4 regions of the Rhodococcus sp. no. 34 genome follow, and region 3 is predicted to be linked to each of the others. Evidence: riboswitches for the same ligand, from Rfam matches in the RefSeq annotation. Region 3 holds a riboswitch; each other region holds the start of a gene.
The links. Region 3 has a riboswitch for S-adenosylmethionine ahead of ACYP01_RS12210 (aminotransferase class V-fold PLP-dependent enzyme). Riboswitches for the same ligand answer to the same signal wherever they lie in the genome.

Region 1 (3,205 bases), on a different contig from region 3:
CGCATGCCGCCCATGGATCCTCCGACTACCGAGGCCAACTGGTCGATCCCGAGGAGATCGACGAGCTTCTTCTCCGCCGCGATCTGATCCCGGATGGAGATCTCCGGGAACCTGCTGCCCCACGGCTTGCCGTCGTCGGCCGGCGAACTGGGACCGGTCGTGCCGCGACAACCACCGAGGACATTGGTTGCGATGACGCACCATTCGCCGGTGTCGATCGGTTCGCCGGGGCCGACCATCCCGTTCCACCAGCCGGGGGAGGGCTGATTCGCGGAGATCGGTCCGGTGACGTGTGAGTCTCCGGTCAGTGCGTGCTCGACGAGTACGACGTTGTCGCGGTTCGGGGAAAGCTCACCCCACCGCTGAACGGCGAGCGAAACCGATGGGAGCACCGCGCCGCTTTCGAGTTCCAGGGCACCGATGTCGACGAACCCCACCTGGCCGTCGGGTGGGGGCAGGAGGTCGATCCTGGGCTCCAATTCGTTCACGGTCACGAGTTTGCCACCGCTGCCAGGCCGACGGTGAGATCGGCGAGGATGTCGTCGATTCCTTCGATGCCGACCGCGAGGCGGACGAGCCCGGGTGTGACACCGGAGGCGAGCTGCTCTTCGGGGGTGAGCTGCGAGTGTGTCGTCGACGCGGGGTGGATGACGAGTGAGCGAACGTCACCGATGTTGGCGACGTGGCTGTGCAGCGTCAGGGCGTTGACGAACGTCTTGCCCGCATCGATACCGCCGGGCAGCTCGAAGGTGACGATGGCGCCGGTTCCCTTGGGCGTCAGCTGCTTTCCACGTTCGAACCATGGCGAGGAGGGAAGTCCCGCGTAGGAAACGGAGGCCACCTCGACGTGGCCGTCGAGGAATTCGGCGACCTTCTGTGCATTGGATACGTGGCGCTCGATGCGCAGGCTCAAGGTTTCGATACCCTGCGCGATGAGGAACGCGTTGAACGGCGCCACGGCGGAACCGAGATCGCGCAGCAGTTGGACGCGGGCCTTGAGTGCGAACGCCGGCGCGCCGAGGTCCGCGAAGGTGACGCCGTGGTAGCTGGGATCAGGCGTCGTGAAGTTCGTGTGGCGACCTTGCGTCCAGTCGAAAGTGCCACCGTCGACGATGACGCCGGCGATCGCGGTGCCGTGTCCACCAAGGTATTTGGTGGCGGAGTGAACGACGATGTCGGCGCCGTGTTCGAGTGGGCGAAGCAGGTACGGCGTCGCGACTGTGTTGTCCACGATCAACGGAAGACCGTTCTCGTGGGCCAGTGACGAGATACCGGGTAGGTCGAGGATGTGGTTCTTCGGATTGGCGATCGTTTCGCCGTAGAACGCCTTCGTATTCGGGCGAATGGCTTCGCGCCACTGCTCGAGATTGTCGGGATCCTCGACGAACGTGACTTCGATACCCAGCTTGCGAAGGGTGTAGTGCAGGAGGTTGTACGTGCCGCCGTACAGGTACGGGCTGGAGACGATGTGATCGCCGGCCTCGGCGATGTTGAGGATCGCGATGGTCTCGGCGGCCTGACCCGAGGAGAGGAGGAGTGCGGCGACTCCGCCTTCGAGGGCAGCGATGCGCTGCTCGACGGCGTCCTGTGTGGGATTCATGATCCGCGTGTAGATGTTGCCCGGCTCGGCGAGGCCGAACAGTGCAGCAGCGTGATCGGTGCTGTCGAAGACGTAGCTGGTGGTCTGGTAGATCGGCAGAGCGCGCGCATTTGTGGCGGTGTCCGCTGTTTGTCCGGCGTGCACCTGCTTGGTCTCGAACGACCAGTTCGCGGTCGGATCCGAAGTTGCTGCGGCGTCGGCTGTGTTGTCGGTCATGATCTGTTCACTCCAGTGGTCTGACGGATAGATGTCGGACGGGGGCGAATGATCGCCGCCCCGTGCTGGGGTCTATCTACAAGTGCGACACATACTGAAATACCTCCGTGGGGCTCGGCCCGGTCTGGGGTCCGTCCCTGTCGGACCCGCGCTTGTCACCCGAATTGCGGTGGAACTGCGCGAGCAGATCCACGTCGGGAAACCTGGTCATCACCCGGGGCACCCCACCGCGGTTGGAGGGTTGCCGTCCAGCGAGCCGGGGCTTGACGCTGGCACTCATGACCAAGTCGGATTCTACCGGGAAGTGAGCGCAGTCCTGACACGGGGCGAAATGTGAGCCGCAACCGCACGCGAGGCAGAGCGACGCAGCCCACTAGCAGGCAAAAGTTACTCGCGAGTAGAGACCGATGAGTGGACCTGCCGGTTGCGGCCTCACGGGTTAGCAGTACGCTTGTCTTGTTTGGGACTCATCTCCCGAGATCAGTCCACACCGTCTAGGTTTGATAATCGAACCGTTCGCGGACCCACTCACAAAGTGTGACCGCAACCGTGTAACCAGGGAAACTTCCTAGGAGGACGCGAAGCACCCATGTCCAAAATCAAGGTTGAGGGCACCGTCGTCGAACTCGACGGCGATGAGATGACGCGCATTATCTGGCAGTTCATCAAAGACAAGTTGATCCATCCGTATCTCGATGTGAACCTCGAGTACTACGACCTCGGTATCGAGTACCGCGACGAGACCGACGACCAGGTCACCATCGACGCAGCGCACGCGATCCAGAAGCACGGCGTCGGCGTCAAATGCGCCACGATCACGCCGGACGAGGCACGTGTCGAGGAATTCGGTCTCAAGAAGATGTGGCGTTCCCCGAACGGAACGATCCGCAACATTCTCGGCGGCACGATCTTCCGCGCACCGATCATCATCTCCAACGTTCCGCGACTCGTTCCGGGCTGGACCAAGCCGATCATCATCGGCCGTCACGCATTCGGCGACCAGTACCGCGCCACAGACTTCAAGGTCCCCGGCCCCGGCAAGGTGATGATCACCTACACGCCTGAGGACGGCAGCGCACCGATCGAGCACGAACTGGTCAACTTCCCCGAAGAGGGCGGCGTCGTCCAGGGGCAGTACAACTTCACCACGTCCATCCGTGACTTCGCTCGCGCGTCGCTCACCTACGGACTGCAGCAGAACTACCCGGTGTACCTGTCCACCAAGAACACCATTCTCAAGGCGTACGACGGTGCCTTCAAGGACATCTTCCAGCACGTCTACGAGACCGAGTTCAAGGCTGAGTTCGATGCTGCAGGTCTGACCTACGAGCACCGCCTCATCGACGACATGGTCGCTTCCGCACTCAAGTGGGAGGGCGGATACGTCTG
Region 2 (3,205 bases), on a different contig from region 3:
GTCTGTGAGTACCTTGTCGAGCTCCGGATCTGCGCCGCGACGGTTCAGGTTGCGGCCTTCGGTGCTGAACGATGCCCGCAAGATGTCGGCGTCCGCGCGAGTGCTGTTGTAATACAGCGAATCGTAATCACCCGATACTCCCTTCTCGGTCCATTCACCGTTCGAGACCAGGTTGAGCTGCAGGTCGACGCCGACCTTCTTGAGCTGCTGCTGCACGAGCTCGAGGATGGCCTGGTTACCCGAGAACACCGGACTGAAGGTGACGCTGAAAGTGAGCTTCTGCCCGTCCTTCTCGCGGATACCGTCGCTGCCGGTCTTCCAACCAGCCGCGTCGAGGAGTTTCGCCGACTTGTCGGCGTCGTACGTCACGACACTGGATTCGTCGCTGTAGAGCGGAGTGGTGTGAGCCAGCGGGCTCGTGGCCGGGAAGAACGACGGATCCAGAACGGTGTCGACGAGTTCTTGGCGGTTGATCGCGGGAATGATGGCCTGACGAACAGCCTGATCAGCGAGAACGCCGCGACTGACGTTGGGCTGGAAGAAGAAGCTCACACCCGGGTTCGGCCTTGTGAGGATTCGTCCACCCGCGCCTTCGATTTGCGGCGCATCCTGCGGAAGCGCATCGCTGACCGCATCGAGCTGGCCGGAGGCCACGCTGCCGGCCCGCACACCGGATTCGGGAACCACCGTGAAGTCGACGCCATCGAGGTACGCCTCGCCCTGATGCGCGACCGCATCCGAGGCCCAGTTGTATCCCGCACGCTTGGCGATCTTGACGCTCTTGTCCTGCTGCCAGTCGGTGTACACGAACGGTCCGGAGGCGATCACCGCTGCACCGGGGCAGCGCTGCTCGGATGCCAGCGCGGTGGTGGAATCGGCGAGGATTCCGAGCTGTGGCGTCGAAGTTGCTTGCAGGAACTGAACATTGGGTCCGGAGAAATTGATCTTCGCCGTGTGAGCATCTACGACGTCGGTACCGGTGTACGAGGACAGGTAACTCTTCGCCAACGACGCGTTCGGTCCCAGGTTCTTGACCGAGTCGAAGGTCTTCTTCACCGAATCCGCCGTCACCGGTGTGCCGTCACTGAAGGTGGCGTCGTCGCGAAGGACGAACGTGAAGCTAGCGGCGTCGGGGCTGATCTCCCAGCTCTTGGCGAGCCACGGGGTGATCTCTCCGGTGTCGGGATTTTGATCGGTAAGCGAATCCACCACTGTCCGAGTGACATACACGGTCTGGTTACTGCCGGCCTGGGCCGGATCGGCGCACGTCGGCGCCTGCGACAGACCGTAGCGAAGGGTTCCGCCGGACTGGGCGGGGCCTGCGTCGGCAGCACTGTCACTCCCGCTGCTGCAGCCGGCGAGGACGGTGCCGAGAACCGAGACAGCACCGATACCGGCGATTACGGTCGCGCGTTTGCGGGCACCGAATGAGGGCGAAGACACCAAGAACTCCTAACGAGGCATGCCGAAGAGCGCACCCGTCGCCTGAGACGAAAGAGGCGATCGAGCACGAATCACTTGTGTGAGAAGAGAAAACAGACTTGTCGACGACTCGCCTGAGTGTGAATGACTGACCGAGAGGTCAGTTGGTACAGAAAGATCCCGCGGTGCGGCACAGGTCTACGTGACGACGCGACCAGGCGGTATCGAAACCGCCTTCGACTGCCTTCATTTCGTGTTCCTCCATCGGTCCTGGCGGTAGCACCCGCACCCGATCACTCGGGGGGTTGCTGCGACTTCAATGAGCCAGGTCTCTCGGTCGCTCTGGATGGTCGTTCGCAAGTGTACGAGGTCAAACCCGGGTGTTGTCAACCCGGTCGGTAGGAATTGCTGCTCGGGTCACATTTTCGAGGACCCGAAGCTGCTTTTCGAACGGGTGGATGCCCACCTCTTCGGGCGAGAGTGACGCGTCGTAAAGCGGTGTGTATCCACTGGACAGATACAGCGCGACGGCCTCCGGCTGCCGAGGACCCGTCGTGAGAAACACCCGGTTGTATCCACGAAGTTCGATCTCTCGTTCCAACTCGCGAACGACGGCCTTGCCGAGGCCGCGCTTCCGATAGTCGACCGATGTCCAGATTCTCTTCAGTTCGGCAGTGGTGGAATCGAATTGACGAAACGCACCACCGGCGATCGGCAGACCGTCGTGGGTGAGCACCAGAAGCGCACCCTGCGGGTAGGCAAATTCTTCTGCCGGATACGTCGTGAGATCCTCGAGCATCGCTTCGCGAGTCCCGCCGTAACGCGAACTGTATTCGAGTGCCAACTCTGCGATCAGTGGAGCTGCCAGGGGATCGTCCTGCGATACCGAATAGACCTCTACCGCTCCGATACCCTCGAGCTGCCGAGTTCCGAGCTCCAGTGCCACAACACTTTCCTCCATGAATCTGGTCAACGCTCCCCCAGCCTGAAAACTTCCGGAGCGATGGTGGTTCCGTCGACGAGGTCCGCCACAAGTTCACCCAAGGCCGGACCGAACTTGAACCCATGCCCCGAGAACCCCGCCGCCACTGTGACGGCGCCGACTCGGTCGATGACGAAGTTACTGTCCGGCGTGCTCGTGTACAGGCACGTGATCGACTCGACACGGGTGGAATCGACGCCGGGCAACCACGACTCGGCGTACTGGGCCAATCGCCGCTCTCCGTCGACGTCAGGGGTGTAGTCACGGGTCTGCGGAGTCACCACCGGCCCGGTCGCGTGTTCGCCGATCTTGATCCCGTCCTCGGAACCGAGCCCGTAGATCCCCGCGGTCTCCAATTCTGCGCCGGTGTGGTGAACGAAACTCGGCCACTCGACTCCGGGATCGAGCGGTGCGAAGTGTGCTGGTTGTTCCTGTGTCGTGCGCAGTGTCGGCAATACGATCTCGGAGCCGAGACCGCTGTCTGCGATCAGGTCCGCAGTCCACGCACCGGCCGCGATCACGACCTGACGAGCTGCGAGCGTTCCACTGTCCGTCACCACGTCCACGCCGTGGGACGCTCGCGCGAGTGCCAACACCCGAACATCGTGACGGACCTCGGCACCGGCAAACACCGCTCCCGCCTTCAGAGCGGTCACGGCGCGGTCCGCGTGCAACCGGCCTGCGTCGGGGTGATGGAGCACCGTGGTGTCGAATCGCAGCCCCGGCCAACGGGCGGACGCCTCGGCAGGGGTGAGGATCTCACCCTTGATGCCCGCCTCGCGAAGTATCTTCGCCTTGGAC
Region 3 (3,205 bases):
GAGAGCCTTTTCACCCTCGGTGAGGTCCACCCAGTAGTCGCCGCCGATGATGGGCAGGTTGCCGGGTGCGCCCTCAGCGGCCGGATGGTGACCGGATCCGGTCAACTCGACCGCTACGTGCAGAGAATGCGAAGCGAGTGAAGACATGTGAGACCTCCGAAAATCAGAAAAGTATGGGATGAGCGAGACGAATCGTCAGCTCGAACACATTCCTGAAGAGGTGCGGCACAGATCGACATGGCGACGGCACCACTGACCGAGAGTGACGCTCACTCTCGAAGGGGTGGCGGGAAAATCCGCTGGTGCCATGGCTGCCATGCTAGTTGTCCGTTCGAGTTTTCGGGGACCGAGCTCAGCTCAGACGCACTCGGCTGCGCCGGCATTGTCGTCTGCGGCTCCGAGGAAGGGGCGGGTCTCGGGCACAGGGTTCCACGCACCTGCCGTCTTCGCGTACTTCCAATCACGCTGATTCGAAACCAGGATGTTCACGGCGTCGACCAACCGCGTCACGTCGTCCGAGCTGCTACCGAGGCCGAGGCTGGCGCGAACTGCACCGCCGGAGAGGCCGAGGCGCGCGAGAACCGGATGTGCGCAGAAGCGACCGTCGCGAACTCCGATGCCGTGCTCGGCGGAGAGGAATGCGGCGATCTCGCCCGCTTCGAATCCGTCGACGGTGAAGGTGACGATTCCGACGGCGTCGGGAGCGTCGTTCCACAGTCGCACGAGTGAGACGCCCTCGATGGCGGACAAGCCGTCAGTGAGCTGGGCGGTGAGCGCCTTCTCATGCTCGGCGATCACGTCGAAGTCCAGGGCGTGCAGGGTTTCGCAGGCGGTCGCGATGGCTGCCGCACCGAGCACGTTGGGGGAACCCGCCTCGTGGCGTGCGGGCGCGCAAGCCCACTCGGTGGATTCGACGGTCACCTCACGCACGGCGCCGCCGCCGGCGAGGTACGGCTGAGCTTCGTCGAGCCAGTCACGGCGGCCGACGAGAACGCCGGCGCCGAAGGGCGCGTACAGCTTGTGGCCCGAGAACGCTACGTAGTCGACGCCGCATTCCTGCAGGTCGATGCGACGGTGGGGAGCCAACTGAGCAGCGTCGACGAGGCTACGTGCGCCGCAACGGTGAGCGATGTCAGCCAAACGTGCAATCGGCAGGATCTCACCGGTCACGTTGGAGGCCCCGGTGATTGCGAGCAGCGCGGCAGGCTTGGTGCACAGTTCACCGATCAGACGCTCGATCGTTTCTTCGATGGTGTCTGCGGCGGTGACGATACGAGCGTCGTTCCACGGCAACAGGTTTGCGTGATGCTCGACGTCGAGGACGACGGTGCTGCCGGGGACGCACTGCGCAAGCAGGTTCAGCGAATCGGTGGTGTTCCGGGTGAAGACGACAACCTGATCGTCGGCACAGTTCACGAAACGAGCAACGGATTCACGAGCGTTCTCGTAGGTGAGCGTGGAGATCCGGGACGCGTAGCCGGCACCGCGGTGGACGCTGGCGTACGTGGGCAACAATTCGGCGATACGGTCGGTGACCTGGGCCAATGCCGGCGCGCTGGCCGCGTAGTCGAAGTTGGCGTAGGAGCATTCGCCGCCCTGAACCAATGGAACCTGCAGGTCGGCACCCGAAACCTTGGCAATCGCGGTGGTGCAGCAGGTGTCGGCACTCAATACAGCAGTCATCGAAGACAATCCTCACGTTCAAGGACTCGTTCGTCGGGAGATGGCCCCGGAAGAGTCCGCGCTTGCCGCATTCGTTTTCGAACGCAGCCGGGTCGTCACCCGGAGCACCCCACCGCGGAGGAGGGTTGCCGACCAGCAAGCCGGGGCTGAACACTGGTACTCGTGACCTGGCAACGAGGATGGCAGGAACCTCCCGCGCTTGTCAAGACGAAGCTGCGAAGACCGTCGTCACGGCGCGATCGTCCGGCAGGCGAGGTGGAGCGCAAGCCTGGTTTCCGGATCGGCCAGATCGACCGAGAGAAGGCGCTGAATTCTATCGATCCGACTCGATACGGTGTTGCGGTGCAAGCCCATTCGGGTTGCGGTGTGAGCCAGAGACGATTCTTCGTCGAGGTACGTCGACAGAGTCTCGAGCAACTCTCCATTGGAATCGCGTAGCGGTGCGAGCAATGCCGCGGCCGCAGGCTGGAAGGTGTCGGTTCGCGTCCACGCCAGCAGCAACTGCGCCAGCCCGAGGCGGTCCACGTGCAGGAATCGACCTGTTTGAGATCGGGAACCGGCGAGCCGAGCGGCATCCCCGGCCTCCGACAGGGACGAACCGATTCCAGCCGGACCGTCGTGTGCGCGTCCCACACCTACCCAGGTCTCCATCGTGGGTTCCAACCTGGCCTGAGCTGCACGGATGCACTCGGCGATCCTGGTGATCGCCTCCGGTCGCGGCTCGCCTGGCAGAGTCGTCCACGCCGCCCAGCCGTCAGCCTGTTCCACGACATTGGCGTCGATTCCCTCGGCGGCGAGAGCATCTGCAACCTCGCTGCGTCTTGCCACCAGGTCGACCTCACCGACCGCCAGGACTTTGATGCCGATGTGCCATCCGTCCAGCATCCAACCCGCGTCGAGTGCGCGCCGGAGCAGTCCGGGTGTGGCGTCTGCTGACGTGTCGATCAGTTCACCGAGCAACGCGCTACGCCGGCGCGCTTCACGCTCGTCGACCATGCGCGCAACGGCCAGTCGGTGCCCGGCAGCCAACGAGGCCACGTCGAGAACCACTGAGAGAGAAGCCTCTTCGACGCTTTGACGCACCGGGAGCAGCACCGCCAGCCAGGGCTCTCGGGCTGCGCCGGACATCACCGGGCACGCAATCAGGACCCCGCCGGAGTCCAATTCGACCGTGGTGGGCGCCCCGCGACCCGACAACATACCGGCAGCTGCTCGATCAGCGTCTGACAACAGGTCGGCGCCGGTCATCGGACGTCCGGACGTGTCCAGGAGAAAGAATGAACGCTGAAAGGTGTTCAGTAGCACCGACAGAAGATTCTCGACGCTTCCTCCGGCTCGTTGGCCCGCGTGTGTCGCCCGCAGTACTGCGTCGGCCATCACCGCCCGCGAATTCGAGAGAAGATCACGAAGATCCACGCTGAACTGCCACGGGTCGGATACTCCGAGCACCACCAGTCCGAGCCGATCGGCAAGCAACGAGAGATTCGCATCCTCCGCCGCAGCGCTGTGCACAGCGACCACC
Region 4 (3,205 bases), on a different contig from region 3:
CCCCGATCAGTCACTGTTGGTCGGTTGACTAGTCTCGACGATCAGTAGGTGCCGCACCGGCGCCTAAGCGTCGGCAAGCGGAAGCGAGAGACCGATGAGCGTTCGGAATGCCGAGTACCCGCGTCCGAAGCATTTCCTGGTGCACCTCAGTGACACGCATCTGGTGGCTCAGGGGGAGTTGTACGACGCCGTGGATGCGTCGACGAGATTGCGGGAAGTGCTCAGCGGGATCGTGGCCTCGGGCGCACGCCCGGATGCACTGATATTCACCGGCGACCTGACCGACCAGGGACACCCCGACGCATACGCGGAATTGAAAGCCATCGTGGAACCCGTGGCGGCCGAGATCGATGCGCAGGTCATCTGGGCGATGGGCAACCACGACGACCGCTCTACTTTCAGATCTCTGCTGTTGGGCGAGGACGCCACCGATCATCCCGTCGACAACGTCTACGACCTTGACGGACTGCGGGTGATCACCCTGGATTCGTCGGTTCCCGGTCATCACTACGGTGAGATCTCGGATCGTCAATTGGATTGGCTACGCGCAGAATTGGCGGTGCCCGCGCCCGACGGAACAATTCTGGCGCTGCATCATCCGCCGGTTCCGTGCATTCAGGATCTCGCGGTTCTGGTGGAGTTGCGCGATCAGTCCCGGTTGGCAGACGTCTTGCGTGGCAGCGACGTCCGGGCGATTCTTGCTGGGCATCTGCACTATTCGACGACGGCGACGTTCGCCGGCATTCCGGTTTCCGTGGCGTCGTCGACGTGTTACACCCAGGACTTGAACGTGGAAGTCGGTGGGCAGCGTGGTCGCGACGGGGCTCAGGGGTGCAACCTGGTGCACGTGTACGACGAGACAATTGTTCATTCGGTCGTTCCACTCGGCGCGCACGTGACGGTCGGTGAGCCTGTCGACGCGGCCGAGGGAGCCCGGAGGCTCAGCGCTGCCGGTATTCGAATCCTCGAGAGCGAAAAGGCGGCACGCTCGATCATCTGAGGTGGCAGGCGGTTTCCGGCACTCCGGCGCAGTTCTGGGCGATTGCCGGGCTGTCGCGTACTCACTACCGTCGAGGTAGGTGCAGAGCTCCAGCAACAAGGACCGGCTAGCTGGACGGCAACCCTTCATGCCGATGGGGTGCCCCGGAATCACACCTGGCGATACGCGTGGTGCGTGTCGCAAGCGGCAGTCGCCACGAGAACCGTCAGTCGGGTGCTGACGGTTTCTGCGGTCGGCACTGTGCGCTCCCGAGTAGTTCTCGAACAGGAGTATGCGCCGATGACCTCCACCCCCTCCTCTCATCTTGCTCCGTTGCATCTCGCCGTAGCGCTGGACGGTGCCGGTTGGCACCCTGCAGCCTGGCGAGAGCCACACTCGCGCCCGAGTGAGCTGTTCAGCGCGTCGTATTGGACTGACGTGGTGACGACCGCCGAGCGTGGTCTGCTCGATTTCGTCACCATCGAGGACAGTCTCTCGGTGCCGGCCAACCCACTCGAGCCCGTCGACGACGCGGTTGATCGGGTGCGCGCTCGGCTCGACGCGCATCTCGTGGCCGCCCGACTGGCACCGATCACGAGCAACATCGGCTTGATCCCGACCATCACCACCATTCACACCGAGCCGTTTCACGTGTCCAAAGCCGTTGCCACGCTGGATTACACCTCACGCGGTCGCGCCGGATGGCAGGTGAAGGTTTCGGCGTCGGAATCCGAGGCAGCACAGTTCGGGCGTCGCGACATCCCAGCGCTCACCGATGCCGACCGTCAGTCGATCGTTTCAGGCGTCCTCCCGGACTTCGTGCGCGACCTGTTCGACGAAGCTGCGGAGGCGGCTGACGTAATCCGGCGACTCTGGGACAGTTGGGAGGACGACGCCGAGATCCGTGATGTCGAACAGCGTCGATTCATCGACCGGGACAAGTTGCACTACATCGACTTCGAGGGAAAGTACCTCTCGGTCCGTGGACCGTCGGTGACCCCGCGCCCGCCGCAGGGGCATCCCGTCGTTACCGCGTTGGCACATCAGCGGGTCGCGTACGAACTGGCGGCGCGGACGGCCGATCTGGTGTTCGTGACGCCGTTCGACGAGGAGCAGGTCACGGCAATCCTGGGTGAAGTGCGAGCAGCCGAAGAACACGTGCAGCGCACCGGCGAACCTCTTCGGGTCTTCACCGACATCGTCGTCTTCTTCGATACGCCGGAAGAAACCGGAAAGGAACGGCTCGCTCGCCTCGACGCGCAGGCCGGCGCCGAATACCGTTCGGACGCGCTGACCTTCACCGGCACCGCGGCTGAGTTGGCAGATCTTCTGCTCCGGTGGCAGCAGTTGGGAATCGACGGCTTCCGGTTGCGGCCGGGCGTTGTCGTGGACGACCTCGACGCCATCGCAGGTGAGCTGGTGCCTGAATTGCAGCGACGCAACGTATTCCGCACCGAATATCCGCAGGCGAATCTTCGCGGACTCCTTGGTCTACCCATCGACGTTCCCAACCGCTACGCCGCCGGTACTCCGGCCGCCTGACAGACGAGGAATAGATTCTCATGAGTTCTCAGAAGCGTAAGCAGGTCATCCTGGGTGCCTACCTCGGCGGCGTCAACCATCACACTGCGTGGTGGGATCCGCAGGCGGGCAGCCAGATAGAGTTCGATTCTTTCGAGCACACCGCTCGAACCGCCGAGCGTGGGAAGTTCGACTTCTTCTTCCTCGCCGAAGGCCTCGCCCTTCGTGAGCGTGCGGGACAGATTTTCGACCAAGACATCATCGGTAGGCCGGACACCTTCACGGTCCTTGCATCGTTGGCGGCGGTAACCGAACACCTCGGATTGGCCGGCACTATCAATGCCACGTTCAACGAGCCGTACGAACTGGCCCGCCAATTCGCGACGCTCGATCAGTTGTCCGGAGGGCGTGCCGCCTGGAACGTCGTCACCTCGTTCGACGCATTCACCGGCCAGAACTTTCGCCGCGGCGGATACCTCGACCGCGCGCAACGATACGAGCGTGCGGAGGAGACCGTAGCGCTGGTGCGTGAACTGTGGGATTCGTGGCGAAGCGACGACATCGTGGCAGACAAGGCATCAGGGCGCTTTCTCGCGCGACCGGATGCCGGTGAATTCGTCTTTCATGGATCGCATTTCGACGTGAACGGCCGATTCACAGTGCCGCGTAGCCCGCAAGGGCGCCCGGTTATTCTGCAGGCCGGGG

Region 1: another riboswitch for S-adenosylmethionine. It lies ahead of ACYP01_RS06730 (bifunctional o-acetylhomoserine/o-acetylserine sulfhydrylase); the one in region 3 lies ahead of ACYP01_RS12210 (aminotransferase class V-fold PLP-dependent enzyme).
Region 2: another riboswitch for S-adenosylmethionine. It lies ahead of ACYP01_RS19780 (putative leader peptide); the one in region 3 lies ahead of ACYP01_RS12210 (aminotransferase class V-fold PLP-dependent enzyme).
Region 4: another riboswitch for S-adenosylmethionine. It lies ahead of ACYP01_RS05490 (LLM class flavin-dependent oxidoreductase); the one in region 3 lies ahead of ACYP01_RS12210 (aminotransferase class V-fold PLP-dependent enzyme).

The regions. Positions count from the first base shown of each region.
Region 1 covers NZ_BAAILK010000023.1:161,776-164,980, forward strand. The annotation lists gene metX (homoserine O-acetyltransferase MetX) at 1-494, opposite strand, end outside; gene ACYP01_RS06730 (bifunctional o-acetylhomoserine/o-acetylserine sulfhydrylase) at 491-1,816, opposite strand; SAM riboswitch class IV at 1,960-2,100, opposite strand; gene ACYP01_RS06735 (NADP-dependent isocitrate dehydrogenase) at 2,406-3,205, shown strand, end outside.
Region 2 covers NZ_BAAILK010000041.1:510,969-514,173, forward strand. The annotation lists gene ACYP01_RS19775 (ABC transporter substrate-binding protein) at 1-1,443, opposite strand, end outside; gene ACYP01_RS19780 (putative leader peptide) at 1,583-1,687, opposite strand; SAM riboswitch class I at 1,681-1,775, opposite strand; gene ACYP01_RS19785 (GNAT family N-acetyltransferase) at 1,793-2,383, opposite strand; gene ACYP01_RS19790 (FAD-dependent oxidoreductase) at 2,392-3,205, opposite strand, start outside.
Region 3 covers NZ_BAAILK010000026.1:660,190-663,394, forward strand. The annotation lists gene ACYP01_RS12205 (LLM class oxidoreductase) at 1-147, opposite strand, end outside; gene ACYP01_RS12210 (aminotransferase class V-fold PLP-dependent enzyme) at 358-1,683, opposite strand; SAM riboswitch class IV at 1,737-1,851, opposite strand; gene ACYP01_RS12215 (PucR family transcriptional regulator) at 1,912-3,205, opposite strand, start outside.
Region 4 covers NZ_BAAILK010000019.1:163,397-166,601, reverse strand. The annotation lists gene ACYP01_RS05495 (phosphodiesterase) at 95-1,000, shown strand; SAM riboswitch class IV at 1,079-1,192, shown strand; gene ACYP01_RS05490 (LLM class flavin-dependent oxidoreductase) at 1,175-2,521, shown strand; gene ACYP01_RS05485 (NtaA/DmoA family FMN-dependent monooxygenase) at 2,542-3,205, shown strand, end outside.